3 regions of the Heyndrickxia sp. FSL W8-0423 genome follow, and region 3 is predicted to be linked to each of the others. Evidence: riboswitches for the same ligand, from Rfam matches in the RefSeq annotation. Region 3 holds a riboswitch; each other region holds the start of a gene.

Region 1 (10,554 bases), 270 kb from region 3:
CTCAATGATAAAAAATTATTTAAATAGGAGTAAAGACCCTCTATTTCACAACAAAAATTCAAATTGACTCTATTTATCCTTAGTTGGATAATATAACCATAATTATTTCGCGACTTAATGTGCAAAAACTTCTATATATCTATCAATCTTTTTTACTAAAAAGTGAAATAGCCGCGAAGTAAGCGATTAAAAGTAAGAAAGAAGAGTATCTGGACAATTTCAGGCGATGAAATAGAAAGCTGGTGAAAAATGAAAGTACTTGATGTTCACGGTTTCCGTGCTGGTATGGATCAAATTCAAGAACGACTGGAAGCATTGAATGAGCAAATTGAACAATTACAGCATGCCATTGACGGAATCATTACACTGGAAGATTCGTTAAAAGGGAAAAGCGGCGAGGCAATTCGCTCCTACTATCAAGAAATTCATCAAACATTTCTACTCTTTTTTCAATCCTTTCTCGCAAATTATGATACGATGATAGAAAATATGAAACATTCCCTGCATGGGCTAGAACCAGATGAAAATGGGTTGATAAACGAAGTTTTTCTTGATTACAACTTAGAATATGGCCTAAAAAAGGTTGAAAGTGTAACAAGTTCACTAACGGACGAAGGCAATCGCATCATGCAGAAAGTCAGTGATATTGTCCACTTACCAAAATTACAAGATGACGAAACAATGCATCAAATTAAACAGGCAAAAGAAAAGGTGAAGACGACTCTTCATCAGCTGCATTCTTTTGACAAACAAGCAACACGATCACTGGATTCCGTTCGTAAAGACATTCAAACGATGTCCCGATTTATCGAACAAATGGATTCGAATCTTAAGGGAAACAAGCAAATCATCACCAACTTTACACCTCAGAAATTAATGAGGGAAGAAGCCTATCGGAGTCTACTAGGTGAATTTGTACAAAAAGGAAACATGACTCCCATTCAAACGATTAAAAGGGAAGCTTACGGAAACTACAAAAGTATTAAATACCTGGTCTATCCAGACGGGCTTATCGTTATGGAATACCAGAAGATTGGAAAGGACTCAAATGTTTATTATGAAGTCGTCACAGATATCCCTAAGGAAGTCCAAGACGGCGCAAAGGTAGGAATCATTGAACCAACAATTGATAACATCTTGAAAGGAATATATGTAGGTTCCGGGCAAGCAGTAGGAGATACCATTGAGGGCTGGAAAGGCCTTTACAAATTGGCCGAAAAATATCTAGGTCCCACCTCAAGCCCCGACCTTCTAAGGAAAGCAGGCTTAATCGGAACCGACCTTTACCTTGATTCAAAAGCTGTATTCGGAAGAGCTGTTGATACAGGCAAATATATGGTGAAAGCTGTAAAAGACGGTTTTGTACGGGATGTCATCAACGGAGATGCGGAAAGTAGGAGTGAATATTTTACTTATCTTTTTACGACTTTAGGAATTGGAGTTTTAGGCGATAAAGGGATCAGCAAAATTGGCAATCTAGGTACGAAAGTTGGCGGATTTGGCGGGATAACAACAAAAGTTGAGGGACTGAGTCCGTCTTTGGGAACTGTGACAGCAGGACCCATTCCTTATAATGTGATGAATCGTCTGGAGGATCAGATTCAGCTAGTGGCGAGGAAAGCGTTTGGGGATGGTACTAAGGGTATAGATAATGCTACTGTTACTAACAAAAGAAGTAATTTATATAGAGGTGATAGTTTACTTCACTCTCCAACTAGACCAAATGGAACTGGTAAACCTCATATATCGAGTTCAGGTGATTTAGTTCCAGCGAGTAAGGAAGGTTTATATAAAGGGCGACAAGTGACTGTTACAGAGCATATACTTGGAGGTTACAGAAAAGGAGCTAAATCTAATAGTCCTTATACTAGTTTTACAAATAATAAAAATGTGATTGGAAATTATGGAGAAAATGCAATTGAACTAGATATATCAGCCTTACGGAAAGATATACAGTCTGGAAAGGTAAAAGACGTTGTTATACTCTCTCCAAAGCAAATTCAAAAGTTAATTGAGAGAGATACTGTTTCTTCTGATTTTTGGAAGAATAGAGCGATTAACTGGACTAAAAGGGACAATGAATATTTGATTAAAGGGGAAGTTCCTAGCCAATATATTAAGGTTTTGCCTAAGGAGTGAGAATTTTGAAACTATACTATTTAAACGAATTTTTAGGAGATATAGTCAATATTAATGTTGAAGGAATGTGGATTAATGCTAAAATTATCCCTTCAAAAAATATAGACAAATTCAACGATTTTTTTTCGGCGATTGTTGATGAGGAAAATGATTTTGAAGAAACTAATTATAGCGAAGAATGGTTAGATGATAGCAATTGGTATATTATTGATAATGAAAATAGGAAAAAGGGTATATATATACCTGCGGTTTATCCCGATGGGGAAATTAGCTGGAGATGGAGATGAATTATATATAGAAAATATTGATTATAATTGATTATATTGAGAAGTTATTAATAAACCTTGATTGGCAAAATGTCTTTCAAGGTTTAATTTTTGTGGGCGCTGCCTAGTGCCGAATGAACTGCTTATTATTTTCGAAGCGGAGATAAGGATTGTAAGCCCTTTATGAAGTTTAATCAAATTATTTAGTACCTGTAACACCATTAAAACGTTAGGGATGCAGCTTGAAACCATGCCAGGAATTGATACGGTTACTTCATCCGCTTTAATTGCAGAGATTAGTGTTATTCATTGGTTCACAAACTCTGACAAACTAGCAAGATATGCAGGAATTCCAAGATAACTGCTTCATCAGCATTTAAAGATAGAGCTACTGCAGAAAAAGTAGTGAATAAAACTTTTAATGATCCGACCAATGCTAAGAAAATAGAAAATTGGATGAATAGCTCCTCAAAGGATAATTTAGTGTTAAATTATAAAGGTGATGGTACACCAATCGGTAGAGGTGTTAAGAGAGGCACAACTCAAGTTGAAGACTACTCAAATGCTAAAATTCATTTTACAAAAAGATACTTCAGCGTCGAATTTTATCCTAACTGGCTATCCAACAAAATAGGGAGGACAAAATGCAAGAATTTTTTAATGTAAATATTGAGGATGAATTAAGCAATTTTTTAGGTGGAAATTTCCATCAAGATATAGAGTCTCCAGAACAAGCCTTACAAGATTATATTGATAGGCAAAGTAAAGATTGGATTCAAATATTAATTTACTGTGCAGAAAGTTTTTTAAATAGTAACCTTTCTGACAATGAAAAAGAGGAGTTTATAGAATCAAATGCTGAAATTTACTTTCCGGCTATAGAATTAAAACCAATTGAATGGTTAAATAATGTTGTGGAGCAATTAAAAAAAGCAGTAATAACGAAATAGGACTTTGAAACATTGGATGCCTTGATTGAGTAAAAACTCTTTCAAGGTTTCTTAATAAAACCAGCTTTACAACATAGGGTATAGAGAAAGATGATATATTTTCTAATGGTTCGTTTAATCATGTATTTCTGGTGAGATAGACAAAAAACGTAAAGCTGTAGGTTATCATCATGAAAGTATAATGGGGGGCAAAATAGTTGAGGTAACGGACTCTCCTAATAAACATGGGGTATACCGTGCAATAGTTGGAAGAGAAAAATAAAAAGGTGCCTTCCACATTTTTTCCAAGTGATTGGAATAGAGTTCAAGTTACAAATGCGATAAAACAGGCTTACAGTAATAGAAAAGTGATAAAGGATAATTTAAATGAAGGTATGATGTATTTATGGAACTGTATCCTGATAAAGAACTTCCTTCTTTTACTAGATTTATTCCCCTTGGCAAGGTTGAAGTAGAAGGAGAGCATTTCAATGATTGGTCTGGACATCATTTTTGCCTTTCATCAAGAGGAGAGTTAGTGGTAACTAAAAATGCTTTGGATTTTTTAAAGAAATTTTCTATTAAGTATTGTGATATTACAAAACTAAAACAATCATAACATCAGTTACCTTAGAGGATTTATTATCTTCTAAGGTATTATTTTTTATATGAGGTGGCGAATAAAGTATAAATTGTTCAAATAGAAGAAAGTCAGAGATATTATACACTTACCAAAATTACATGATGATGAAACAATGATCAAATTAAACGGGCAAAAGAAAAGGTGAAGACGCCCCTTCATCAACTGCATTCATTTGACCAACAAGCAATTTAATACTAAGGGGTGAGATATTATGTTGTCTTCCAACAAACTAGAAGAACCTGTTTTTCAATTCTTGGCTGGAACTTTTCATCAGGATATTGATTCTCCAGAAGAGGCATTACAAGAATTATTAGCAGAGGAAAGTAAAGAGTATCTGGAATTTGCCATTGTCTTTTTAACAGACTTTATCAAAAGTGAATATGCGAATAATGAAAAGAATGATTACATTCAATCTTGTGCAGATGGTGTGTACTTTCCCCCTCTTGGTTTAGAACCACTTCAGTGGCTCTATCAAGTAATTGAACAAATAAAAGAAGCTGTTAAAACAAAATAGAATTATTATAAAGAAAACCTTGATTGGCCAAGTGTCTTCAAGGTTTCCTTTTTGTGGGACTACTAAGAGACGAGTAAATAGCTTTTTATACATTTAATAAGAATAATCTATTTAATCCCTATATGATGTTTTGCCAAAATAAAATGGTACGTAAAAAGAATTTATTGTTTAGGCAGAATGCTCTATTTTTCAACAGTCACAGTTTAATTACATGCAATCTAAATTTGATTTCCTGAGAGAAAGTAGTAGAGATTACTATAACATTTAAAGGAAAAAAATAATTTTATTTAGAACACTATTAGTAGAACCTTGAAGGGGTATTTACCTCAAGTTTTTTTTATATGAGGGGCTACCCAGTGCGAATAAACTCCTATTTAGAGAATCCCTAAGGAAGTCCAAGAGACGCAAAGGTATGAATCATCGAACCAACAGATGATAATTTCAGGCAAAGCAGTAGGAGATGCCATCGAGGGGTGGAAAGGCTCTTATAAATTGGCTGAAAAATATCTGGGTCCCACCTCAAGCCCCGACCTTCTATTGAAAGCCGGCTTCAGATGAAGAAACAGATACCTATATGTGCCCTAATCAGAAACGTATTGAATTTCAATATCATTCTGTCCTCACATTAATGGCAGGGAATTTAAGAAAATTCCCGCTAACTACTAAAGTAATATAAGGATTCACCTTTCTCACTATTTGATGCTAGTTATATCCCAGACTCTTTTTTTTCACAAAATCACAAGCGCACTAGATGCTAAAGCGAGTCTGATAAATAAGCGGAGAAAGTTCCCTTAATTAGCATAATAGCACTGAAATTAGCTAAAATAGACGGAAGTTTTCCGGCTATTTACTCAAAAAACATGAAAATAGGTAATTTTTCTTTGCTTAATCGGAAAATTTCCGCTTATATCCCCCAAACCAAACTTTATTCAGCAGTATAACCGGAGAATCTCCGCTTATTTATATATCACTAGTTACTCAATAATGGTTTGCACAAAAAGTTCACATTTTTAAAGTAATTCCCTATTTATTATTCACATATAACATTTTACCCTGTATAATGTTTTAGTATGGGTAAAATTAACCAAGTAACCCTCTTTTGCTTGAGTACAATATCCTATTGGATTGGTAGTTATTTAGGTCTACTTATACATCCTATCTTTAAATTAGAAACAGATTTCTAGCTAATACAATTTAATAAAGGATTACCTTATGATAATGGCAAACTTATTGAAAGATAAGGACGCAAAGCTACGGATCTAAGGCTTATAAGCTAGGACCGCCGGGTTACCAAGAAGGATTGGAAATTTGAAATGAGTTTAGAAGTATAGCTATAGCTTTATTTAATTTCATTTTATTAGAAGCTCACCAATCTTTAATTGGTGAGCTTTTTTTTCTTGTGTAAAACCTTTATTAAACCTCTATATTTGATGGAAGCGCATGGATGGTAATGAATGAGTATAGACCTAGTGATTTGGTAATTATCTGGAGAGATTTAATAAAATAATGAAAGGAATGATTATTTTGAAGAAGTTCTTTAGTTTTGCAAATGTTTCATACAAAGCGCGATTTACGATGGTAAGCGTCATAAGTACATTAGTAGTTGCTATTGTTGTTACAAGCATTAGTTATTTTTCAGACATGAATTTTCTAATGGATAAGTTAGCAACCGATTCGACCAACACGGTAAAGGCTTGGTCAAAAGATTTAAATAATGATGATATTTTATCCTTAATGGAAAGTAAGGATGAGAATAGTGAGATTTCGAAAAGTCTTGTCGAACATTTTGATAAATTAGCAAAATATCAACCTGCAGTGGCCCAAGGGTACATTTTTGGGACTGAGTTGAAAAATGGTACAGATACGAGTGTTGTTTCAGGACCAACCTTTCTTATGGAGGATTTCAAGAAATCCAATCTTAACATCGGAGATATGTATACACAGCCTGAAATCATTGCCAAAGCCATTAAGAAAATGAAAGAGACAAAGTCATTAGTCTCTTCTGAACCCTATAAAGATTCTTTTGGAACATGGATTACGGTGTTAAAACCAATTATGAACGCGCAAGGTGATGTAGTAGCTTATTACGGAGTAGATTTTGAAGCAAAATCTTATATTGAGGGTAAACATCATGAAACGCTGATTATTATTAGTATTTTAATAGGATTATTGATTGTGGCATCAGTGATTCAATACTTTATTATGAACAGAGCATTTAGACCTATCCAGGGCATGATGGTTGGGATTGAAAAGGTATCAAATGGAGATTATTCAGTTAAATTAAAAGAGACGAAAGGTGAGTTTGGTCAATTAGCAGTTAAATTTAATGTGATGGTTGAAACGGTTGGAAAACTCTTAAATTCGGTGAAATCTGCATCTAGTGAGACTACAGATCATGCGAATACTCTTTACTCCTCAGTGGAAGAGTCAGGTAAAACAATTGAACAGATAACAAGTGAAATTACCGAAATGTCGTCGCGTTTTAATACTCAGACGGAGGCAACAGATGAAGTTCTCCAATCTTTACAAGAATTAGCTACTGGTGTTGATTCAGTTGCACGTAATTCAACAGATGTCAGTGAGCTTTCTGTTAAAACGGAAGAGCAAGCTCAAATAGGGAATGAATCAGTCAACAAAGTTAAAGAGCAAATGGCCTATATCAGTAGTTCAACGAAAAATTCGGAAGATAGCATTTTAGCTTTGAAAACACGCTCAGATGAAATCAGTAAGATTGTTCAGTTAATAACCGACGTCGCAGACCAAACTAACTTATTAGCTTTAAATGCTGCCATTGAAGCTGCAAGGGCAGGAGAACAAGGAAAAGGATTCGCAGTAGTAGCTGATGAAGTAAGGAAACTTGCAGAGCAGTCAAGGGAATCAGCTAAGCAGATTGAAGAACTTATTTCCGGTATTCAAACTGAAACAGAGAAAGCAGTTGAATCCATTCAAAGTGAAGCAAAATTTGTTGATGAAGGGGTCAAATTGGTAGAAGAAACGGAGAAAGTTTTCTCTGAAATCTTGCATTCTGCTGGTAAAGTAGCTGTTCGTATACAAGAAGTATCGGCGGCAACACAACAAATTGCTGCAGGGAACCAACAAGTAACATCAACTTTTGAACAGTTATCGGTAATCACAAATCAAAATAATGAAACAGTAGAGACGATCTCGGAAAATATTCAGGAACAAGAAGCAACTTTTAAAACAATCATCCAATCAGCTAAAGATATGAGCCAAGTGGCAGAAGGTTTAGATAGTGTTGTATCAACTTTAAAGGCTGAAAGATAGGTATAAAGGTGAATGGACAGGTGTTCGTGATGGAAATCTAGAACACCTGTTAGAGCTTTATGAATCTACCATAAATAATTGAAGGATAGAGGGATTATGACAAAACAGATTAACATCAAAGCAAATATCAATGAAATTATTAATACGTTAAATTTTCCAGTAAAACAAGAACTGAAATCAACTTCCAATAAATTCAAAACCTCCTTGAAAAACTTACCCTATACAGACAATGTTTTGCTTGTAACAGCTTTTATTTCATGGATTCATCGCATGACAAATGAAGAGACGGTTTCTCTAGATATACATAAGGATGGTCAATTTTACCCGTTGGAAATCACTTTCTCAAAGGAGACTACAGTTAAAACAGTAGTTTCTATGGTACAAGAAGCTCTTTTAAAAGACGGAGTAGAGGCTAGTACAAACCATATTATATTCACAGATAAGCAAATCGAAGACGTGGAAGGTATTGTATTTCAGTTGGTTGTAGAAGGGAATAGCTTCTATTTAGCTGGAACAGAGCAAATAATTAATGCCAATTTTGAGCAACGCTACTTATCTAGCTTCAATATTCTAGCACTTGACCTTAATAACAATAAAGAAAAGGCGGTACTTGATTTAGAAATATTAACACCCGAAGAAGTAGATCTATGGAAAAGCATCAACGATAATAAAAAGGACTTTCCGAAGGGGGAAACCTTACACGGTATCTTCTCTAAAACGGCTAGAAATTATCCTAAGAAATATGCCCTTTCCAATGAATCTGAAAAAATTACTTTCCGAGAATTAGAGAAATACTCCAATCAAGTAGCAAACTATTTAGTAACGAATGGGGTCAAAATAGGGGATTATATCGCCGTGTATATGGAAAGAAGCATTGAGGCCATTGTTGGAATGTTAGGGGTCATGAAGGCGGGAGCGGTATATGTGCCGCTAAGCCCGGACAACCCAAACGAGCGAAATGCATATATTATGCAGGATGCCAATACAAAAGTCGTTCTTACAAATCGGGAAAGCATGCATCTCATTGATGGCGTAGCGCCTGAAGATGCACAAATAATGAACATTGAAAATATTGCCGGCCCAGCAACACCTGTTCATGTAGATGTGAAAGCGACGGATATTGCATATATTATTTATACTTCAGGGTCAACGGGGAAACCAAAAGGGGTTAAAATTCCACATAAAAGTATTATCACATTTGGCTACTCCGAATTAGAAATTTACGATATTACGAGTGAAGATACGTTAACACAATTTTATACATTAACTTTTGATGCATCGTTACTGGAGCTTTGCCCGATGATTTTCACTGGTGCATGCTTATATATGCTTTCAAAGGAAGAACGGTTAGATGTAAGTCTATTTGCAGATGCCATTAAGCGCGAAAATATCACGTCAGCCATGATGTTACCGATGAGTGCGTTGAAGCAGTTCTCCTTATATGCAACAGATAAAGATGTAGAAGCTTTTCGTAACTTAAAATATTTTGGAGTCGGAGGAGAAGCTTTAACAGGAGAAACCGCTCGTTTATTCCAAAATCGCTTTGGAAATATTCCATTAATTAATGTGTATGGACCGACGGAATGTTCCGTACTCTCCACCACTTATACTGTGACAGATAAGATACCGGAAGACTTAGTCAATATTCCAATCGGAAAACCATTGAAGAATTATTCCGTTTATATTGTAAATGAAAAGGATCATTTAAATCCAATTGGTGTACCAGGTGAATTGCTTATTGAAACAGAAGGCCTGTCTGAAGGATATTTAAATCTACCGGAAAAAACTTCAGAGGTATTCGTAAAAACTCATCTATCCGATCATTTGGTGTACCGTTCCGGAGATATTGTGAAACTTTTAGATGACGGAAATATTGAATTTGTTGGTCGGAAAGATTCCCAAGTGAAAATTCGTGGATATCGTGTCGAAATGGGTGAAATTGAAGATAAGCTATTGCAAGTAGATTTCATCGAAGACGGCGCCATTGTAGCAGCAGATGTTAACGGCGACAAAATTCTGGTTGCATACTATAAACAAAAAGATAATGAGATTGGATCACCAAAAGCGGTGTTAGACTTTTTAACCACAAAGGTACCTAAATATATGATTCCTTCTTATATCATAGAGTTAGAGGATCTGCCGCAATTACCAAGCGGAAAGATTAACCGCAAAGAGTTAGCCGCGCGACCAATCGAGTTGAAGTCAAGCTTTGATGAGGATAAAAAGGCGCCTTCAAATGAAGTCGAGGAAAAATTTGTTGAAGCATGGAAAAGTGTTCTCGGACTATCATCAGTCGGTGTCGATGAGAACTTCTTTGAAATTGGAGGTCACTCGTTAAAGGTTCTAGCGACGCTATCAATCTTAAAAAAGGATTTCCCAACCTTAAAAATCAATGATTTCTTCACCTATCCGACGATTGAAGCATTAGCTCAAAAGATTAGGCACGATCAGGTAGTAGAAACAGAGGAAAATGTATTTACTAACTTAAAGGAAACAGATTTATATGAACATCCAAAACGCTTACATACAAATTTGGATTATAAGGCAGTTTCGCAAACGGGAGTACTATTAACAGGGGTAACGGGCTATCTTGGTTCGCATATTTTAATCGATTTAGTAAGAGATACTAATACAACCGTTTATGCATTAGTAAGAGCGAAATCCCGGGAAGAAGGCTTAGAACGTTTAAAGTCAACGCTTAGTTACTATGCACCACAGAATTTCTATATTAACTATAACTTGAAAGACCGAGTGGTTGTTATACCTGGTGACTTCACG
Region 2 (10,554 bases), 1.6 Mb from region 3:
AAAAAGAGGGCCTCTGTTTGATATTGTTTCGATCGAAGCTTTGGTCTACTATCTTTTAAGTAGGATTCTAGTATCGTTGAAGCAGTTTTACCAATCGGAATAATTCTTTCTTTATTCCCTTTTCCTATACATCTTACAAAGCCCATTGTTAAATGAAGATCATCTAAATTAAGATTTATCAGTTCACTTACACGAATTCCGGTCGCATATAATAATTCTAACATCGCCTTATCCCTTAACGGTAATATCCCTGTTTCTGATGGCGCATCTAATAGGGCCTCTACTTCTGATAAACTTAGTACTTTTGGTAAATTTCTCTCCGTCTGCGGAGTTTCTATATGAACAGATGGATCATTGTCGGTTGCTTTTTCTCTTAAAAGAAATTGGTGAAATGATCTGACAGATGCAACATGTCGTGCAAGTGTTTTCGCCGACTTTCCTTGTTGTTTTAAATGATTTAAAAAATGGACGATATGCACACGAGTAATTTCATTTAATGTTTCCAGCTGTTCCACTTTTTGCATATAGTTTATATAGCTTTTTAAATCTCTTTCATACGATACAATCGTGTTTTTCGATAATCCTTTTTCTACTATCATAAAATGAATAAAATCTCTTAAACGATCAAGCATTCTATTACTCCCCATCTAAATAAAACAATAATAAGCGGTTAAACCAATTGGGACCTTCCTGATTTACCGAATTTACTTTTACCGCCGTACCTTTTGGTTCATCATAACGATGATAATCCTCATATTCTTGATTTACCCACATAATACCATAATAAAATAGCAATGTGCATCCAGTAAATAAAATAAAAACCTTTAATGTACGTACAATCACTTTAATCCAAGACATGAAATTGTCCGTTCCCTTCGCTAAATAATTTGTCTATTCTAATACAAGCTATGCCAAAGGAACAAAAAATTATACCTAAAAAACCTTTTCATTAATGAAAAGGTTTTTTTAAGATTCGTCTTCTTTATTTTTTATCTTGACAGCGCCAGCAAATCCCATGAAAGGTTAAGCGATGGTCTTTAATTTTAAAATTCCAGCGTTTTTCAACAATTGCTTCAACATCTTCAAGTAAATCTTCTTGGATTTCATCCACCGCACCACATTCAATACAAACTAAATGATGATGAAAGTGTGCAGCTCCCTCTTGTCTTAAATCATATCGTGATACACCATCACCAAAATTAATCTTATCTACAACCTTTAGTTCTGTTAGTAGTTCTAATGTACGATAAACGGTTGCTAGCCCAATCTCTGGCGACTTTTCTTTAACAAGGAGGTAAACATCTTCTGCACTCAAATGATCTTCTTCATTTTCCAACAACACTCTTACCGTCGCTTCACGTTGCGGAGTTAGTTTATAACTTGCAGAATGCAATTGTTTTTTTATTCTATCAACACGACTTTCCATTGAAGTATCCTCCCTCGCCACTATCGTTTTAATTATAACAGAAGCAAGAGAAAAGATGCAAAATAAAATTATTATTACATTTAAAGAGTAGCTTTTATTATTTAATAATCATTATTTATTAACATATGACATGACACTTTTCATCAAAGTTGGTGAAAGATAGGCCTCGACACCTGCTGCTAACGAAATGATCCCTACAGCGAAAACAAAAGCAATGACATACTGGGCAAGCATTGGAAAAATGTGAAAACCTATATTTTGTTTAATAAAGATTTTGCGTATTAATTTTAGTGATACCCCTACGGAAACCACTGCGATAAAAATAAACATCGGGATAATAAAAAGATTTTGTGGCAAAACCGTAACAAATGAAAGCAAAAAACCTCCCCAATGCATTTGACTAACAAGAAAACCAACGGAAAATCCGACGACAATCCCTTTAATAAATAATAATATAAGGATAAGCGGTAAACCAATAATCGAAATTCCCAATATCCACATTAACCCTAGAAATTTCACATTATGGAGAAAGCTTAAGCGAAATAAATCAGAAGGAGCAGCCACCTTCCCATCCGATACTTGTCCAAAAAATTGGTTTAAATAATAGTATAAGTCTTCTTTCTGATCAAAGGATAAGCTATTAACAATAACCGCCCCGAATACGACTCCCATTAAAAACAGAACAATGATAAATGAGTAAATTGAGGAATATTCTTGTACATGACGAATGATAGGATTAGAGAACGACTGTTTTTTCCGCATTTTTACTTCCTCCTACTAAATTAGATAACAAAATCTCTTATTATCACCTTATGCAGGATATGAAATCTTATGCTAATCTATCAATTATTTAATAAAAAAACTGTAGGTACCTATTAATAGGGCTACAGCTTTTTAGCAACTAATGTAAATGTTTTTGGCAAGCCAATATCTGAAATTTTATGGTTCGGTTCTTCTTCTAACGTTTCAATAACTAGTTGAGAACTCCCTGCAGAGGTTATGATTTCACCTAATGTCCATTTTCGTTGGAGAACATGTTGTAAATTTGCTTTTTCATCCTCCGGCATATGTTTTGTAAAGGCGACATGATTTTTTTCAATAGATGGATCAAAGTAGTTACCTGTCACTTTATGTTTCTTCCCTGTTGAAGTGATTAGTTTTGTTGAAATCGGATGGAACTCATGCAAAACAAAACGACCATTCTTTCGTAATAGTTGATAGATTTTTTGCATTAATTCATTCAAATTAATAAAATAATGCAACACTCCAAGCTCCATTAGGACAATATCGAATTGGTCATGAAATTGCTCGTTAGGTAGTGATAGTACGTCTGAAACTACATATGAAAGATTAGTCCCTGCTGCTTCGCTTAGTTCCAACGCAAACATTTCATTTTCTTTTGAAAAATCAACTACCGTTACATCTGCTCCAAGTAATGACATCGCCACTCCCTTGATCCCATTTGACCCTAATAAATGAAGCACTTTCTTATTAGCTAAAGGGTCGAGATATTTATAAAAAGGATGGAGTCTCCATTTTGGATTTTCAATTATTTTATTTGCTATCTCTTCGGGCGCACCATAGCGATTTAAAAGGGCAGCGTAATTATTTTGATTCCAAGCTGCTTCATTTTGCTCGGTTACCAAAGCTTGTTCTTTTGATAAATATGCTTCTATTTCGAGCGTATTTATCTTTTTCGAGTTAAAATAAAGATATTTATATAAAGAAATACAGTAAAATAATTGATTTTCCTTCATTATTTCGATTCGATAAGGATCTGTTTTTATCGTCGTATTAAAATCACAATGAACAAGAATCGTGTAATCTGCACTTTTCACTTTAAAAAGTGCAGATCTTTCATTTCTCTCCCTACCTATTTGTTCAAAATCTTGAAAAATCTGATAGCAATTGTCAAAAAGATCCCACTGAACTTGAACAAAAACCGATTCCGAATGGTCTACTTCTACACCTTGCAGCCATAACGATGTGGAATCGATAAAATGATATGGAATTTTTTCCTCAACAAGACGTACTGTGATTTCTTTAATTAATTCTAAATAATTTTTATCTTTCATAAAACCCTCCGTAATTTCACAAGGTGGACTAAAACGCGTCTAAATATTTATTGTTTATCAGACACTTTCCCGTACTGTCCACCGCCGCCAGCAGATAACTGTAGGTCACCATTTCTCGCTTTGATAATCAATTCAGCTAAGTCCATTTTTACTAGTTTTTCGATTTCCTCTTTCGGGACATTATGAAGAATATTCATTTCTGTCCCAAAATGATCAAGTAATTTTGCCATCGTTTTTGGTCCTAGACCCGGCAAGAAATCTAGTGGCACTTGGTGAATATATGGTGGTCGATCTGGTACTGAATTTGCAGTTGTTAATTCCTTAATTCGATCTGCCACCCCTTTAGTAAACTTCGTAGAACCGCATTGTTCGCATGTATCACCAATCTTTTTCGTAAAGCATTTGGCACAGGTTGTTTCATGATATTTTCCTAAGTAAGGATTTAATCCATAATTCGCAACAATTTCATTTCCATCCTTATGATGAAGTGCTTTTTTTAGGGCAAGAAAGGTCGGTTCTTCTAATTTCATTACTTGATATTCACGGGCAATTTTCGCTAGTGAATGTGCATCGGAATTACTAACGAATGTATAATCATGCAATTCCTTTATATGATCCGCCATTTCTGTATTGGAACTTAGGCCAAGCTCAATAGCATCAATTAAATTCGGATCTAATACTTCTGTTAGTGATGACTCTACACCTTTTCCATAAAGGCTTTTAAATGGGGTAAATACATGAGCTGGAATAAAAATGCCATCCAATGATTTGATTTTTTTCTGCAAACTCCGTGCATCTTCACGAATTCGCTGTGTGCTTAACTGATTATTTTTCACTTTTCCAGTATACCAATTGGAAAATTCCTTTATTTTCTTAAGAGAAGGAAAATAACCTAGTACATGGAGCGGACCTTTACAATTCTCATCATTCACTTCTATTTCAACACCGGGAATAAGTGTGACAGAATCTTGAAAGCTAAAACCTCCATCTTCCATTTCAACTAGTTCTTCGTTTTGTAATAAATCTTCAATTTCGGCGATCACTTCTGGTGAATGACAATCAATGATCCCTATCATATCGAGTCCTTTTGGCAATTTTGCAGCATGTAAAATATTTGTAAGTGTCAATGTTTTTGAAGCTGTAATTTTAACTGGTTTACCCGTTTTTGTACGGCCGATATGAATATGTAGATCAACAAAGTATTTCTTCAATTCTTTTTCGCCTCTTTTAATTGTAAATATTGGATTGCATAGGCTGTTTTCGCATCACAAATTTTTTGTTGCTCGACCAATTTGACTGCTTCTTCCAATGTCACCTCCATCAATTCAACAAATTCATCTTCATCTGCACCTTTAGGATGTTCTTTCTTTTTTAACCCTTTTGCTAAATATAAATGTAAAATTTCATCAGCAAATCCCGGTGCAGTATAGAAGGAGGTGATATGCTCTAACGCATCGCATTCATAGCCCGTTTCTTCTTCCAGTTCCCGAACAGCGGTAATTTCCGGCTCTTCCCCTGGCTCTAATTTACCAGCAGGAATCTCAATCATTGCCCTGTCCATTGGTTTTCTAAATTGTTCAACTAAAATAATTTTGTTTTGATCGGTAACAGCTAAGATCGCAACTGCACCTGGATGTTTAATGATTTCACGCTTTGATGTTTTTCCGTTTGGAAGTTCAACCTCATCAACTTGTAAATGAACCACTTTTCCTTCAAAGATTTTTTCAGTCTTCAATGTTTTTTCAGTGAATTTATGCATTTTATCTGCTCCCTGTTCTAATCTTGGACATCATTCATACATTTTAACACAAAAAGAAAAATGCGAAAAAATCTTAGAGTTTTTTCAAGGAGCGAATACAAGTGAAAATTTATATTCAACCAAAAGGGATTATTTTAAGTGGGAAGGCTTGGGAAATTAGAGAGAGTCTTAAATTTTATGCGAAAAAGCATAAATACGTTAGTGATTGGATTAAAAAAACCGGACAATAGCAATTAGTGGTTTTTCTCACTTTTTTTCGATAAAATAAGTTCTACTAATGAAAGAAAGGACTAAATTTCATGCAGAAAAATCAATTAGGAACATCCGAATTATATGTATCAAAGTTAGGGCTTGGATGTATGTCTTTAGGGACGAATGAAATTGCCGCAAAAGAGATTGTGAAAGCCGCTGTTGATGTAGGAATTAATTACTTCGATACAGCTGATCTTTATGACTTTGGTTTAAATGAAGAGATAGTTGGAAAATCACTAAAACCGGTACGTGATCAGGTCATTATCGCAACTAAGGTAGGTAATCGCTGGAATGATGATAAAACGAGTTGGCATTGGGATCCCTCAAAAGCTTATATTAAAGAAGCGGTAAAAAATAGTCTTCACCGTCTACAAACAAATTATATCGATTTATATCAATTGCACGGCGGGACAATTCAAGATCCGATTGATGAAACAATTGAAGCTTTTGAGGAACTAAAAAAAGAAGGATTAATTAGATATTATGGAATCTCTTCCATTCGCCCAAATGTCATCCGAGAATATGTGCAAAAATCGAATATTGTAAGCGTAATGATCCAGTATAGTTTGCTAGATCGTCGTCCAGAAGAGGACATACTCCCTCTTTTAAAAGAACATTCTGTTAGTGCGGTGACAAGAGGACCTGTTGCGAAAGGGATATTAAGCGAAAGAAGCATAGAAAAGATTTCGGAAAAAGGGTATTTGGATTATTCCTATCAGGAATTAGTTGAATTAATGCAAGAAATCAAGGATAAATTATTGCTGGGAAACCGCAAAATGACAGAACTTGCTCTGCAGTATAATTTAGCTAATGAATCAGTTGCTTCCGTAATTACCGGTGCCAGCAACGCGGAACAAATTAGGGAAAATGCCAAAGCAGTTGAGAAGAGTCCATTATCTAAAGAAGAACGCGATTTATTAATTAAGTTGACTAAACAAAATAAATACACAGACCACAGATGATTTGATCATTCACAAAAAGCTTTTTTTAAAAATAAACAGAATAATCCTAAAAAAACATTTCTACATCTATATATGACTTTCGACAAAATATATTACTTTTAAGTATTATTTTTAGAAGCCTTTGACGGTCAAGTTACATAAATAAGTTAGTAAATCGACTTTAATTTACATCAAAATACAAAATTCTTTGATTATCTACAAGATTTGATTCAATCTGCTGCAAATTAATGTATTTTCGACATCGACAAATTCCACGAGTATCCAACTATCTAATCCTTTATACTCAGGTTTGTAGGGAATAGACAATAAGTAATAGCAAAAATGAAGGTAATTTTCATCAGAAAAGGGCAAACCTATTGAAAAATAGGGACGCAAAGTCACAGATCTAAGGATTGGGATACTAGGCGAAACCCGGTGTCCCGACTATGGTGGCTGGACTACCTAAATACTATCATCGTATTTTAGGGGGATAAAAATGGAAAATCAAATGAAGGTAGATGAAAAGTCGTTAGATCAAGAATGGGTTAACTTAATTTTGGATGCAATAGATATGGGAATAAGTATTTCTGATATTAAAGAATACTTTTCAAAAAATAAACTGGAGGTTAAATTTTAAAAAATGGGTACATAGTTCATATGTTAGGCGTATTTTTTGTTCTAAATATGAAACAATTCCTTCGCTATATGTTATAATAATTCGGAGGAAGGTGAGAAGTGTATGATTGGTCAGCGTATTAAAAATTTTCGACTTCAAAAACAATTATCTTTATCAGAACTTGCGGAAAAGGCTGGAGTTGCGAAATCATATTTAAGCTCCATTGAGCGAAATATCCAATCCAATCCTTCTGTTCAATTTCTTGAAAAAATTGCCGCCGTTTTAGGAATTTCCGTGAACTCCTTATTACATGAGGAGATTGAAAAAACGGATGAAAACGAACTTGATTCAGACTGGGAACTTCTCGTTCGTGAAGCAATGAATTCTGGTGTATCGAAAGATGAGTTCCGTGAGTTTTTAGAATTTAATAAATGGAAATTAAATAATAATAAATAAAAGCGTTCAGTTGGACGCTTTTATATTTTTACAATCCAATATAAATGAAGTGAAAATACAAACGAGTAAATCAAAACGGCCATATACGCCGTGTATTTTACTATGTTTTTTGCAGGTACTTTTTTTACATATAGAAAACTATATAATATGAAGGAAAACGACAGTTTCACTGCTAAAAACAAGATTGAATGTTGATTGTATATATAATCCATTAATGGGTTTGCCTCTTTTATCATACCTAACTTTAGACCAATAAACGTAATTACTGCATCAATGATATTTAGTGCTGCCAAACAATGAAAGGCAACAATCATAGAACCTCCCCATTCACATTTGTATTTTTCTTTTTTGGATATGAATAGTTGTGATTATTGCGATAATGACAAAATAAGTCCCATAAATTATGACTGAGAGTAATTTATTGCTAGCGAATAAACTGCCTGCAAACGTAAAAATAACAATTGAAGGAAACTTTCCTATTAAAGTAGCAATAAAGAAAATAGGCCACCTAATCATACTGACACCACAGAGAACATTCAGCAATGGCGCAGGTATGACGGGGGCTATACGAAATAATAAAATTCCAAGAAATGCATTTTTTTGAAAAATGCTTTCGTATTCCTTCGCTTTCGGATATTTATTAAGTACTTTTTGCACCCATTGCTGGAATCCGTATCTTGCCACGAAGAACATAATCAACGAACCGAAAACACTTCCGCACAATGAAATAATCGAGCCCGTCCAAACCCCAAACACAGAACCAATTATCCCCGCTACAATCGCAAACGGCGTAACAGGAAAGAATACGAGCAAAGCAACAAAAAGTAGGCTAATAATTATGGCCGTGCTTTCTCCTGATTCGATAAGATGAAGCATCCCTTCTTTTTGTGTATAGGCCAAGATGATTATAGAAATTGTTATCACTAATGTTATGATTTGCTTCATCTTAAGTTCCCTCTTTTTCTTAAATTGCATTTATAAAAATAGCGTATTCAATGAATACGCATCTTATTATATCTTTTTTAGATCGATTGATTTTCTTCGTTGGTACAAATACATTGTCGCACCACCTATGACTAAAATCAAGCCTCCGACAATAAAGTTAAACATATTAGTTGCTGTATTCGGCAAGACCCCTCCATCCGCTGGTAAAAGTCCGCCTAAAGTTCCTCTAACATACAGCTTAATTGTAAATTTACTCGTTAAACCTTGATATTCATTTCCAAGTTCTGCCGGAAAATCCACTCTGAACGTAAGCGTTTCTTCATCCGATTTGGCTAATTTTCGATAATCCAATCCATCAAAATCTTTAATTTTCCCACTATATAATACGCCGTTCTTGTCAGATATTTCAATTTCCAATTGTTTAAACAACTTTTTTGAACCCGACTTAAACTGAGCAGAAGCTGTATATTCAAAATCCTGTTTTCCTTTGTTAAAAATAGTATAGTCCCTTATCGCCCAATCACCGGGTTTCATATTATCGACGTCGAATAAGATTTTATGCGGGGACGTCTCAATATTAATTTCATTTTCGCTTGTTTGTGCATCGACATGATTTATTGGCAAAAGGATAAGAACCAATAATATTAGAGGGAACCACTTTCGAATTTTTTTCATTCACTCTCCACCCTCCCGATACTCCCACAGCTAAAGCAGTGGGGTTCTGAATCTATTGCTTTCATCTGACCGGCAGCCACAGATCGTACAAAATGTATGCTCGGCATTTAGGGTTGCAGATACTGAGACAATTTTCTCCAGAACACTCGCTGTCAAAGAAACATTCGTTTCCATTACCAACAGCATCTTTCGGCTCTCACGAGTTCGGTTGTATCAAACCGCAAATTTAAATTCACTTAATTATTTAGGATGATGCCTGAATTAAAGATCATCCTTTTTTGACTTAGAATCTCCTTTATTTCAAAATCGTGTAGATTTTGAAAAATAGGAAACGTTTCGTGACAACGTTTTCGATTGGCTTTCGTTCCAGATGCGTTTGAGTTCATTAACAAAAATGCCGAATATAAATCTCTTTGAATTTTCGTGTTTTCATCTATCTGATGCCAACGTTGTGACAAAGCCTTTTTAATATAGTCATCTCGTACATGACAATACTGACTGGCCTTAAATTTATGCGTATTAACTTTAATAAATGAACCTCCAAGACGATTTACCTTTCCTTCTAATATAGAAACAAACATTGCCGGTGCTCGATGTCCTAGTGATTTTCCAAACCTCTTTTTACGTTTATATTTACCAGTCTTTACAGAAACTTCAGTTTCCTTTTTTCGCTTTTGCAGTGCTTTAAAATTCATTGTTTCAATATAGAAAGTGTCGCCTAATTCTAACAGTCTGTTCGCTAATGTTCGATGAGATAATGTTCGAATAACCGCTTGTTTCCGATGAAACTCTTTTAGTTTCGCGCGAAGCTTTTTATAACGCGTTGAAAACACCCAGTATTTCTTACCCTTTTTAATGGTCCCATCAACATGAAAGTTTTGTGGATTTGTGGTACGCTTTGAACGATCCATCTTTCTTTGGGTTAGCGTAATTTCACGGGATATCTCTTTTACTTGCTCGGCTAAATTTACCAATGAAACTTTTGTTAAAGCTGAAACAGCGACGGTGGAGATACCAATATCTAAACCTACTTTTCCTTTACCAAGTTTTCTGTTTTTTGACGGTGGATAACCAGCAATGACTAGATCAGCAAATAAACGCACTTTTCCCCGAATTTCTTTCTTGACGATACGAACATATTTGACACGATAAAAATCCTGAACGGTTTTTGTTTCCCCTTTAGAGGTTACTTTAAAAGAAAACTCTGTTTTCTTTTCTAAATGACGAATGATTTCTAAAGCATATTGGTCTTTCTTTTTCAAGATTAATGGAGATTGTAAATCTTTATATACAATATTTCCATCGATGTATCTCCACCCTGTTTTGTTGGTTTTGCCTTCAAAACTATCCATTTCATCTTTTCGAATGAAACGAACCTTTTTAGCTTTCCCGAACAATTTTCTACTAAA
Region 3 (10,554 bases):
GCTCTGATTGGGGATATTCATGGATTCCGATTGTCGGTCCGTTATTAGGCGGAACATATGGGGCATTATTTTATAAAGCGATTTTTAAAGGTGATTATTCAGTAACATTCTGGATTGTCAGTATCGTCGTTGTTGTCGTTTTAATTGCTGCTCTTAATAGTGAATTGAAAAAAAGACATGCTTCTGAAGAAGCCGTATAGGGGGAATAGCGATGAGTCAATATATTTTAGCATTAGATCAAGGAACAACGAGTTCAAGAGCGATTCTTTTTAACCATGAAGGGGAAATTGTTGAGACTGCACAGAGAGAGTTTGAACAGTTTTTTCCGAAGCCGGGGTGGGTTGAGCATGATGCGAATGAAATTTGGACATCTGTACTTGCTTGTATTGCAGAGGTGATAAGAAAATCCGATATTGAACCTGATCAGGTTGCGGGAATTGGGATTACGAATCAGCGGGAAACAGCGGTTGTTTGGGATAAACATACTGGTAAGCCAGTGTATAAAGCGATTGTCTGGCAATCAAGACAAACGGATGATATTTGTAAGGAGCTTCGCGAAAAGGGCTACAATGATTTATTTAGGGACAAAACCGGATTGCTTATTGACGCCTACTTCTCAGGTACAAAAGTAAAATGGATACTTGATCATGTTGAAGGGGCAAGGGAGAGAGCTGAAAAGGGTGAGTTGTTGTTTGGAACGATTGATACGTGGCTTGTGTATAAGCTTTCAGGTGGAAAGAAACATGTAACAGACTATTCCAATGCATCGCGAACATTGATGTACAATATTTACGATTTAAAATGGGATGATGAATTATTAGAAATTCTTAATGTCCCGAAAAGCATGCTTCCGGAAGTAAGACCTTCCTCAGAAATTTACGGGAAAACAGCTTCTTATCATTTCTTTGGTCATGAAATACCAATTGCGGGAATTGCCGGCGATCAGCAAGCGGCCTTATTCGGGCAGGCGTGTTTTGAAACGGGAATGGCGAAGAACACGTACGGAACCGGCTGTTTCATGCTTATGAACACAGGTGAAAAAGGTGTTAAATCTGAAAATGGATTATTAACGACACTTGCCTGGGGTGTGGATGGAAAAGTTGAATATGCACTTGAGGGAAGTATTTTTGTTGCAGGATCGGCCATTCAATGGCTGCGAGATGGACTAAAAATGTTCGAAAACGCACCTGACAGTGAAGCGTATGCGACTAAGGTGGAATCAACTGATGGTGTATATATGGTACCAGCTTTTGTTGGATTGGGAACACCGTATTGGGATAGTGATGCCCGAGGTGCAGTGTTTGGGCTTACACGCGGAACAACGAAGGAACACTTTATCCGTGCCACTTTAGAATCATTAGCTTATCAAACAAAGGATGTTTTGGATGCGATGATTTCAGACTCAGGAATTGATTTGAAAACATTACGAGTAGATGGGGGTGCGGTAAGGAACAATTTCCTTATGCAATTTCAAAGCGATATTCTCGGTGTACCTGTTGACCGTCCGGTTGTCAGTGAAACAACTGCTCTCGGAGCCGCCTATCTCGCAGGCCTTGCAGTCGGGTACTGGAAAGACAAAGAGGAAATTGCTAAGCAATGGAAAATTGACCGTACATTTACAAACCAATTAGATGAAGAAACAAGTGCTCAGTTGTATGAAGGCTGGCAAAAAGCAGTGGCAGCAACAAGAGCATTCAAATAAGAAAACATGCACAACACAAGCTTAATAACGGCACAGTCCTTGCCATATCTTACCTTATATCATCTCTAGAAAAAGACGACCGCACACATCAAAGATTCTACACAAATCCACGATGCTATGCGGTCGTCTTAATAAATAAATAAATAAACGGATTTTCTATTCGGAATATTTGAATAAATATTCAAAAAATGTATAAATGGTGCCTGACACCAAAGGAGACATGGATATGAAGAAGATTATTAATGATGCGAATGAGGTTGTGCAGGATATGTTGGATGGGTTGATTGCGGCGTTTCCAAATCAGTTGAAGCTGGTGGAGGGAACGACGGTAATAGCGAGGAAAAATGCACCGATACTGAATAAAGTGGGGGTTATTAGTGGGGGTGGCAGCGGGCATGAGCCAGCCCATGCAGGATATATTGGGAAGGGGATGCTTGACGCTGCAATTGCTGGTGAAGTGTTTACCTCGCCAACACCTGATCAAGTATATGAGGCGATTAAAGCGGTCGACGGTGGTGCGGGGGTGTTCATGGTCATAAAAAACTACACGGGTGATGTGTTGAATTTTGAAATGGCAGCGGAGCTTGCGGAAGCTGACGGAATCCAGGTAGCGCAGGTAATTGTTAATGATGATGTCGCCGTAGAGGATAGCTCATTTACAACCGGACGCCGGGGGATTGCCGGAACTGTATTCGTTCATAAAATTGCTGGTGCGAAAGCAGAATCAGGAGCGACATTACAGGAAGTACAAGCAATTGCCGAAAAAGTGGTAAATAATGTTCGATCGATGGGGATGGCGTTAAGTCCTTGCACTGTTCCAGCCGCCGGATTGCCAAGTTTCGAACTCGAAGAAAATGAAATGGAAATAGGTATGGGGATTCACGGGGAACCAGGAACGGAGAAAAAGGAAATAGCAAGTGCAAACGAAATTGCAGAAGAGTTGACGAATAAAATACTGGACGATATGCAGTTAAATAGTGGGGATGAAGTGGCAGTAATGATCAATGGTTTAGGTTCAACACCGGAAATGGAGCTGTTTATCGTAAATGGCAAAGTCCATCAAATATTATCCGGTAAAGGGATCAAAGTATACGAAACGTTTGTAGGTGAATATATGACTTCTTTAGAGATGGCTGGTTGCTCAGTTACACTTTTAAAACTCGATGAGGAGCTTAAACAATTATTAGCTGCTGAATCACTGGCACCTGCATTCCGCAAATAAATAAAGGATGTGTCCCGATGAATCTAACTGTTGATAAAACGTTAAAATGGATGACAAGGGTAAATGAAAAAATTCAGGCCAATAAAGCGTATTTAACTTCTCTCGATCAAGCAATTGGTGACGGTGATCATGGAATTAATATGTCCAGAGGGTTTCAAGAAGTTGTAAAAAAGCTTTCCAGTAGCCACTATGAAACAGTTTCTGATTGTTTCAAAGATGTGGCGATGACGTTAATGTCAAAAGTTGGCGGTGCCTCAGGCCCAATTTTTGGTACGGCATTTTTGAAAATGTCGATGTCCGTAAAAGGAAAGGAATCAATTAATCAAGAAGAGTTTACTAGAGCCATCGACGATGCGATAAATGGGATCATTCAACGAGGAAAAGCGAGTGAAGGCGATAAAACACTTCTCGATGTGTGGATGCCCATTTTAAGACTTCTCATAGAAAACGGTAATGTTGATTGGAATGATGTAGAAAATACGGCTAAGCATGCAATGGAAGAAACGAAGGAAAGAATGGCGAAAAAGGGACGGGCGGCGTATCTAAAAGAGCGCTCTATCGGACATATTGATCCGGGATCAGCATCCTCTTACTATCTATTTCAATCGCTCGCGGAAGTCATGACAGAAGGAGATAAAAATGAATAATGTTGGCATTGTCCTCATCTCCCACAGTCCAAAAATTGTTGAGGGCATTAAAGATATTCTTACACAAGTAGTGAATAATGTTCCAATAGGAGTGGCCGGGGGAACAGTTGAAAATGAAATAGGTACGAGTATTGAAAAAATAGTAGCAGCAATCAATCAAGTTCATAATGAAAATGGGGTCATTCTTCTATACGATCTAGGAAGTGCCATGATGAATGCAGAACTAGCTTTTGAGCTGACAGGCTATAAAAATATAAAAATAGCGGAAAATATTCCATTGGTAGAAGGAGCCTATATAGCTGCCGTCGAATCCAGTATGGGAAATGACATCGAAAAAATCATCCGAAGTTTACGCGAGTCCTTTTAAAGGATTGAGTTTCTAAACAAAGCACAGAGTGGATTGGAGCGGAAGGCACTTGACTCCTGCGGGATGTAGAGGAAAGGTCGAGACCCCGCAGGCGCGGTAGCGCTGAGGAGGCTCGACTTCCTCCCCGCGGAAAGCAAGTGCCTGCAGCGGAAAGGAACGGTTTAATACGAAAACAGCTTTTATAAAACAAAATCCCGGTCTTAAAAAAGACCGGGTATATAAAAAAGGAGGTTCACTAGACTTTCTTAGGGGGGAAGAGTCTAGGTTTAAGGATTAAGCATTGCTTGTCCTTGGTAAATACATCATAAAATAATTTTCCTACATCTGAATGAAAGGAAGATGAAAAATTAATGAGAAACAAAATTGTCACAAAGTATTATAATTCTTTTACGTACTCTTGAACAATTTGGTTTAATACTTCAATCTGTTCTTTCCATCGTTTTGAAGGATAATCTTTCATCGTAAAGAGTATGCTTTCAATTAAAAATATTTTCGGCTTTCTTGATATAAATAACTCTTCTTGAACGAAGTCTAACGAATCCCTATATTTCCCTCTCATTTCGTCGTCCTCAATCACTTCCAACAGTTCCTTTAAATATTTGATCTGCTGACGGACACGCTCTTTATATCCTCTTTTTTTCTCTGAAAACCCTGGAAGCCACTGTTCAATGATTTCGGGGTCCAGCAATTGTGCATTTGAATTCGATACATCTTCCACGATTTTCTTCAACCGTTCTACACTATAGCGGATAACCTGTAAGGTAGATGCATTAGAGTAAAACTTCGCCAAATAATTATAATGAAAATTATGATGGAGAATTCCGGTAAACATAACGGCACAATCCAACAAATAAGGCTTTTTGTCCTCACCGAAAATATCAATTAACCGTTCATTCATCCAAACAAGATTGACATATTGTGTACGTTTAAAGAATTGCTTTAAATCTTCGTCCTTTGAAACGGTAACTTCTTCAAAAAGAGAAATCAGTTTATCACGTTTATTCGTTTCCATTTGTAATTCAATTTGTTTAATAAAAATTTCAATATCCGACCGATTTTGACCAATTAGTAATTTTTCTCTTTTTTTTTCAAGTTCATTATATGAATCCGTGAAGATCTCGAGTAACAGTTCATTTTTCGAAGAAAAATAATTATAGAATGTTCCTTTTGAAATATTACTACCTTCTAAAATATCTTGAATAGAGGTTGCTTGAAACCCTTTATGGATAAATAATTGATGGGCTACATTCATCACATGCTGTTTTCGATTTTTCATTTTTATCACCTAAATTTAAAGTTATACTCAATGTCTAAATGTATACTAACTTAAATTACCTTATTGTACAAACTTATATATATTAAACATTTTTGAGTAACAAGGCATGGAATGAAAGTATAAAAAGTTAGTAAGATTATTTCCAAAAGGAGGATATTGAGGAGGATGTTAAAAACTAAACACGAAACAAATTCATTTTATAAAGAGGGGTTGTCACTATTATAGATAACCCCTACTTACTTGTATCTCCTAATTGAATCATAATAGGTATGTAAGGTTGTGTTATGGTTGGTATTGTTATTTCAACGGTTGTCCCTTTATTAAGTTCGCTGGAAATATGAAAGGTTCCGTTGTGGCTTTCGATGATTCTTATGCATGTCATTAGTCCCAGTCCTGTCCCTTTTTCCTTCGTTGTATAAAAAGGCTCTCCTAATGTAGAAATGCGATCTGAAGGAATACCAGTCCCTTGGTCGATAATACAAATGGAGAGCTTCCCTTTTTTCTTTTCTTGTACTTTAATTTCAATAATCCCACCATTCGGCATCGCTTCGATTGAATTTTTTAATATATTGATAAATACTTGCTTCATTTGGGTTTCCTCGCAGGATATTGAAGGTATATGCTCATCCATTTCAACTTTTATTTGGACATTATTTAACATTAATTGTGAATTGATTAGGGTAACGACATCTTTGATTAACTTTTTTACGTCAATTTCTTTAAAAACAACAACAGAAGGCTTAGCTAAAACAAGGAATTCACCTAAAATAATATTTATTCTTTCTAGTTCATTTAGTACGAGATCATAATATTCCTTTTGTTTTGTATTTGATCGGAATAATTGAATGAAACCTTTAATAGAAGTAAGTGGATTACGAATTTCGTGTGCAATTCCGGCCGCCATTTGTCCAACAAGTGCCAGCTTTTCCGATTTTTGAAGGAGAGAATCGGTTTGTTTTTTTTGATCTGTTACATCCTTACCAATCGTTAAAATGACATCTTTTCCTTCATATCGCGATAATACTGACGTTGCATCAAAAAATATCGATTGCCCATCAAATCGAGTCAATTTGTATTCAATGTTAGGAAGTGGTTGTCTTTCTTTTTTTATTTGATGCAATCTTTCATTAACCCTATCAGTATATTCCTTACTAATAAAGTCGATTATTGATTTTGAGATGATTTGATGTTTTGATCTAGCATTTACCATTGAAATCGCCGCTTCATTTACGTAAATAATAATTTTATTGTCATGAATGATAATCGGATTTGGTAACCAATCAATTAATTTTCTATAACCATCTTCATTTTCTTTTTTTTTCTTTGCAAAGTATTGAAGCTTATCATATTGCCAGCCAACAAACCAGGCAATAACTGTCGCAATGGTAGCGTCAATGATGTCACTAAAATGAAAGGTTTGTTTAATGACAGCTTGGCCAACGGAAAATAGGATTGAAATAGAAATTAAAACAATTTGTGCAGTTTTTTTCATTCGAGTCCCTCTCCTATTGTTTATATAAGACTATAATACCACTACTGGTTGTAATTTTATAAATATTCGAAAAATAATTTTGAAAAATGCGTGAAAAGATGTCGAAAAATAGCAATAATTGTTGATAAAAGATAAGGACAGATATAAAATGTATATTAGCAAAATTTTAAAACACTGATTTTACGATAATGGCAAACCTTGCGAAAGTGAGGGACGCAAAGCTACGGGTCTAAGGTTCCAAGGAATGATGATCGCCGGGCCACCGAATAGTCATACTTATTGAATGTCTTATTTGACTATTTCTTCATTTAGGAATAGTTTTTTTATTTCTATTCTTATTAATTTCACTAGGAATGGGGGGATTATAATGCAAAAACCGTCAATTAACATTGACACACATACGGATTACTCAAATGTACGAATTAGTTTAAATCAATTAATAGGGTTGTTAAAAATGTATATTTCCCCATTATCAGGACTAAAAATTAGAACAAAAGAGGGGGAATTACGCGAGGTAAATACCGAAACAATTATAAATGTTTTGGTCACTCATCTCAGCCGTACACAATTACTAGAGCTCTTGCATATGTTTCAAATCATCAAAAAGCGGAAATCAAATATTAAACATTATTTTGAATATATTTTGCAAGGAATTGCTTATAAAGATAAGCAACGTTAAAAAGAAGTTCCCTGAACAAGGCAGGGAAAGAGTTAGTTTTTATATCCATCAACAACAAGATCTAATTTTCCTGTTTCCGGATCAATAACTAAACCGTGTACGGGAATGTCATTTGATAATAAAGGATGTTGTTTAATCATTTTAACACTATGTTCTACACTTTCTTCTACATGATCAAATCCTTGGAACCATTCATCTAAATTAATCCCAGAATACTTAATCGTTTCCAGTGTTTTTTCGTCAATGCCTCTTTGTTTAATTTTTTCTAACATGGAGGCACTCTCGATTGCGCTCATTCCACAATCATGATGTCCAATAACTAATATTTCGTCAGCCTGGAGTTCATAAACAGCAATCAATAGACTTTTCATAATACTTCCAAAAGGGTGAGAGACGATCGCCCCAGCATTTTTTACGATTTTTACATCCCCGTTTTTCGTATTGGTCGCTTTATGTAAAAGTTCAACTAGTCTAGTATCCATACAAGTTAAAATGACCAATCGTTTATCAGGAAATTTCGTCGTTGAAAAATCTTCATATTTTTTTTGAGAAACAAAGTCCTCGTTATAGCTTAGAATTTCAGACAATAATGTCATGATATCACCTCTAATTAGAATGTGAATGTTCAAGTTTTATTTATTAAACAATCTCCACTTTTTATTTTAATGCAAATCCTTTCTTTTGAAAAATTTTTTTGAAATAGCAAAAGTCCCGTTCAAGTGAAAACGACCACTATGATGGATATTGCCCATTTTTTATTCAAGTAATTGCACTTTCACCTATTCCGTGCTAAAGTTAATTCATAGTTAATTTATAGGAAATGAGGGGATTAAGTTTGGGCAGAGAATTTAATGAGCTTTTTGATGAATGGTCCCTTTCTTATGACAATACAGTTTCCGGAAATGATCCGGAATATGAAGATGTGTTTATTCATTATGATGAAATATTAACGAAAGTCGCTGAACATTCTTCCGGAACCGTTGTTGAGTTTGGTGTGGGAACCGGAAATTTAACGGCGAAGTTATTAAATAGAGGATTAAATGTTTATGGTATGGAGCCTTCTGAAGGCATGCGAAAAATTGCTCGAAAAAAAATACCGTTTGTAAAGATTATGGATGGAGACTTTCTAGAGTTTCCAAAGATTCCGGAGCCGATCGATACTTTTGTGAGTACGTATGCTTTCCATCACTTAACAGATGAGGAGAAAGCGAAAGCGATTAAAAAATATAGTACGTTATTAAATAAGGGTGGACGAATTGTTTTTGCCGATACCGTATTTGCAACTTTGGATGCCAAAGATGAAATGATTCGGGATGCGAAGCGAAAAAATTTCAACCGCTTAGCGGAGGATTTGGAACGAGAGTATTATACAACCATCTCAGTTTTACAAGATATTTTTAATCAAAATGGCTTTTCCGTTTCATTCACGAAATTGAATCCATTTGTTTGGTTGATTGATGCTGAAAAAGTAGATTCATAGATACGATTAGCTAAAAAGAGGGATAGGCAATGGAATATGCAAAGCATGTTAGTGAATTGATTGGAAATACACCGTTAGTTGAAATTACATCTTATTCACTTCCAAAGGGTGTTCGTTTATTTGCGAAACTGGAATATTTTAATCCAGGAGGCAGTGTCAAAGATCGTTTAGGTCAATATTTAGTGAAACGAGCATTAGAAGAAGGGAAGCTGCAGGAGGGTGGAACCATTATTGAGCCGACAGCTGGTAATACGGGGGTCGGCCTAGCATTGGCTGCTATTAAGTTTGGGGTAAAGGCGATTTTCGTTACACCAGAAAAGTTTAGCATTGAAAAGCAAACACTCATGCGGGCACTTGGTGCAACGGTAGTAAATACGCCTACAGAATTGGGAATGCAAGGTGCAATTGAGAAGGCTAAGGAACTTTTAAAAGAAATTCCTAATTCCTATTACCCTGGACAATTTCAAAATTTCGCGAATCCGGATACGTATTATGAAAGTTTAGGACCGGAGATTTACGATGCTCTTGATGGGAAGATTGATGTGTTCGTGGCGGGTGCAGGTTCCGGTGGTACGTTCATGGGAACTTCCCGCTTTTTAAAAGAAAAACTCCCTAATATTAAAACAGTTGTTGTTGAGCCAGAAGGTTCCATTTTAAATGGTGGTGAGTCTGGATCACATCGGACAGAAGGGATAGGAATGGAATTTTTGCCGCCATTTATTGATCGGGAGTATTTCGATGAGATTCATACGATCCCGGATGAGGATGCGTTTTTTCGCCTAGCAGAGATTGCGCGAAAAGAGGGGCTTCTAGTGGGGAGTTCTTCGGGGGCTGCTTTAGAAGCATGCTTAAGAGAAGCAAGGCAAGCAAAACCTGGCACGAATATTGTGACCATTTTTCCAGATAGCAGTGAACGATATATAAGCAGCGGGATTTATCAATTCAATGAAAGGTGAGAAAAAAGATGAAGAAAAAAACAAAGTTTATTCATGGCGGCATTAGTCGTGATCCATATACAGGAGCTGTTTCAACTCCTATCTATCAAGTAAGTACGTACAAACAAGAGGGAGTCGGGAATTTTAAATATGAATATTCAAGAACGGGAAATCCAACTCGTGAATCATTGGAAAAACTGATTGCAGATATTGAAAATGGAACGCGCGGCTTTGCCTTCGGATCTGGGATGGCTGCGATTACTGCTGTGATGAATTTATTCTCATCAGGCGATCATATTATTGCAACAGATGATGTGTACGGCGGGACGTTCCGTGTGATGACAAAGGTATTAAATCGTTTCAATCTTGAAGTCACTTTTGTCGATACAAGTGACTTAGAGGCAGTGAAAAATGCCGTCCAACCAAATACGAAGGCAATTTACGTTGAAACGCCAACAAATCCGTTGTTGAAAATTACTGATATTCGTGCGGTGAATGAGATTGCAAAGGAGAAAGGACTAAAACTGATTGTCGACAATACCTTTAGCACTCCTTACTGGCAAAATCCATTGGATTTAGGTGCAGATATCGTCCTTCATAGTGCAACGAAATATCTTGGCGGACATAGTGATGTCGTTGCTGGTTTAGTTGTTGTTAATGATGAAAAATTGGGTGAGGATGTTCATTTTATTCAAAACTCAACAGGCGGTGTTCTTGGTCCGCAAGATAGTTGGTTATTAATTCGTGGGATTAA

Evidence for each region. A riboswitch is a leader RNA that binds a small molecule or an ion and turns the genes downstream of it on or off. The one in region 3 is predicted to bind cyclic di-GMP.
Region 1: it holds a riboswitch for cyclic di-GMP, as region 3 does, so the genes downstream of both, MKY81_RS07115 (methyl-accepting chemotaxis protein) here and MKY81_RS08460 (hypothetical protein) in region 3, are expected to answer to the same signal.
Region 2: it holds a riboswitch for cyclic di-GMP, as region 3 does, so the genes downstream of both, MKY81_RS16960 (anti-repressor SinI family protein) here and MKY81_RS08460 (hypothetical protein) in region 3, are expected to answer to the same signal.

What each region holds. Positions count from the first base shown of each region.
Region 1 covers NZ_JBBPBE010000001.1:1,408,972-1,419,525, forward strand. The annotation lists gene MKY81_RS07075 (LXG domain-containing protein) at 250-2,139, shown strand; gene MKY81_RS07080 (hypothetical protein) at 2,136-2,426, shown strand; partial or broken gene MKY81_RS07085 (transposase) at 2,626-2,757, shown strand; gene MKY81_RS07090 (hypothetical protein) at 2,811-3,071, shown strand; gene MKY81_RS07095 (contact-dependent growth inhibition system immunity protein) at 3,050-3,355, shown strand; gene MKY81_RS07100 (EndoU domain-containing protein) at 3,622-3,810, shown strand; gene MKY81_RS07105 (hypothetical protein) at 3,741-3,953, shown strand; gene MKY81_RS07110 (contact-dependent growth inhibition system immunity protein) at 4,189-4,491, shown strand; cyclic di-GMP riboswitch class I at 5,702-5,786, shown strand; gene MKY81_RS07115 (methyl-accepting chemotaxis protein) at 6,067-7,776, shown strand; gene MKY81_RS07120 (non-ribosomal peptide synthetase) at 7,873-10,554, shown strand, end outside.
Region 2 covers NZ_JBBPBE010000001.1:3,304,427-3,314,980, forward strand. The annotation lists gene xerD (site-specific tyrosine recombinase XerD) at 1-632, opposite strand, end outside; gene MKY81_RS16920 (YqzK family protein) at 637-858, opposite strand; gene fur (ferric iron uptake transcriptional regulator) at 983-1,426, opposite strand; gene spoIIM (stage II sporulation protein M) at 1,538-2,188, opposite strand; gene MKY81_RS16935 (class I SAM-dependent methyltransferase) at 2,311-3,501, opposite strand; gene MKY81_RS16940 (endonuclease Q family protein) at 3,549-4,712, opposite strand; gene MKY81_RS16945 (NUDIX hydrolase) at 4,709-5,260, opposite strand; gene mciZ (Z-ring formation inhibitor MciZ) at 5,362-5,490, shown strand; gene MKY81_RS16955 (aldo/keto reductase) at 5,560-6,474, shown strand; cyclic di-GMP riboswitch class I at 6,811-6,919, shown strand; gene MKY81_RS16960 (anti-repressor SinI family protein) at 6,962-7,090, shown strand; gene MKY81_RS16965 (helix-turn-helix domain-containing protein) at 7,193-7,525, shown strand; gene MKY81_RS16970 (DUF5658 family protein) at 7,546-7,839, opposite strand; gene MKY81_RS16975 (TVP38/TMEM64 family protein) at 7,853-8,470, opposite strand; gene MKY81_RS16980 (LPXTG cell wall anchor domain-containing protein) at 8,537-9,145, opposite strand; gene MKY81_RS16985 (transposase) at 9,382-10,554, opposite strand, start outside.
Region 3 covers NZ_JBBPBE010000001.1:1,680,353-1,690,906, forward strand. The annotation lists gene MKY81_RS08425 (MIP/aquaporin family protein) at 1-200, shown strand, start outside; gene glpK (glycerol kinase GlpK) at 212-1,702, shown strand; gene dhaK (dihydroxyacetone kinase subunit DhaK) at 1,929-2,924, shown strand; gene dhaL (dihydroxyacetone kinase subunit DhaL) at 2,942-3,571, shown strand; gene dhaM (dihydroxyacetone kinase phosphoryl donor subunit DhaM) at 3,564-3,938, shown strand; gene MKY81_RS08450 (TetR/AcrR family transcriptional regulator) at 4,315-5,214, opposite strand; gene MKY81_RS08455 (ATP-binding protein) at 5,447-6,706, opposite strand; cyclic di-GMP riboswitch class I at 6,887-6,973, shown strand; gene MKY81_RS08460 (hypothetical protein) at 7,074-7,385, shown strand; gene MKY81_RS08465 (beta-class carbonic anhydrase) at 7,418-7,981, opposite strand; gene MKY81_RS08470 (class I SAM-dependent DNA methyltransferase) at 8,221-8,865, shown strand; gene MKY81_RS08475 (PLP-dependent cysteine synthase family protein) at 8,895-9,821, shown strand; gene MKY81_RS08480 (bifunctional cystathionine gamma-lyase/homocysteine desulfhydrase) at 9,830-10,554, shown strand, end outside.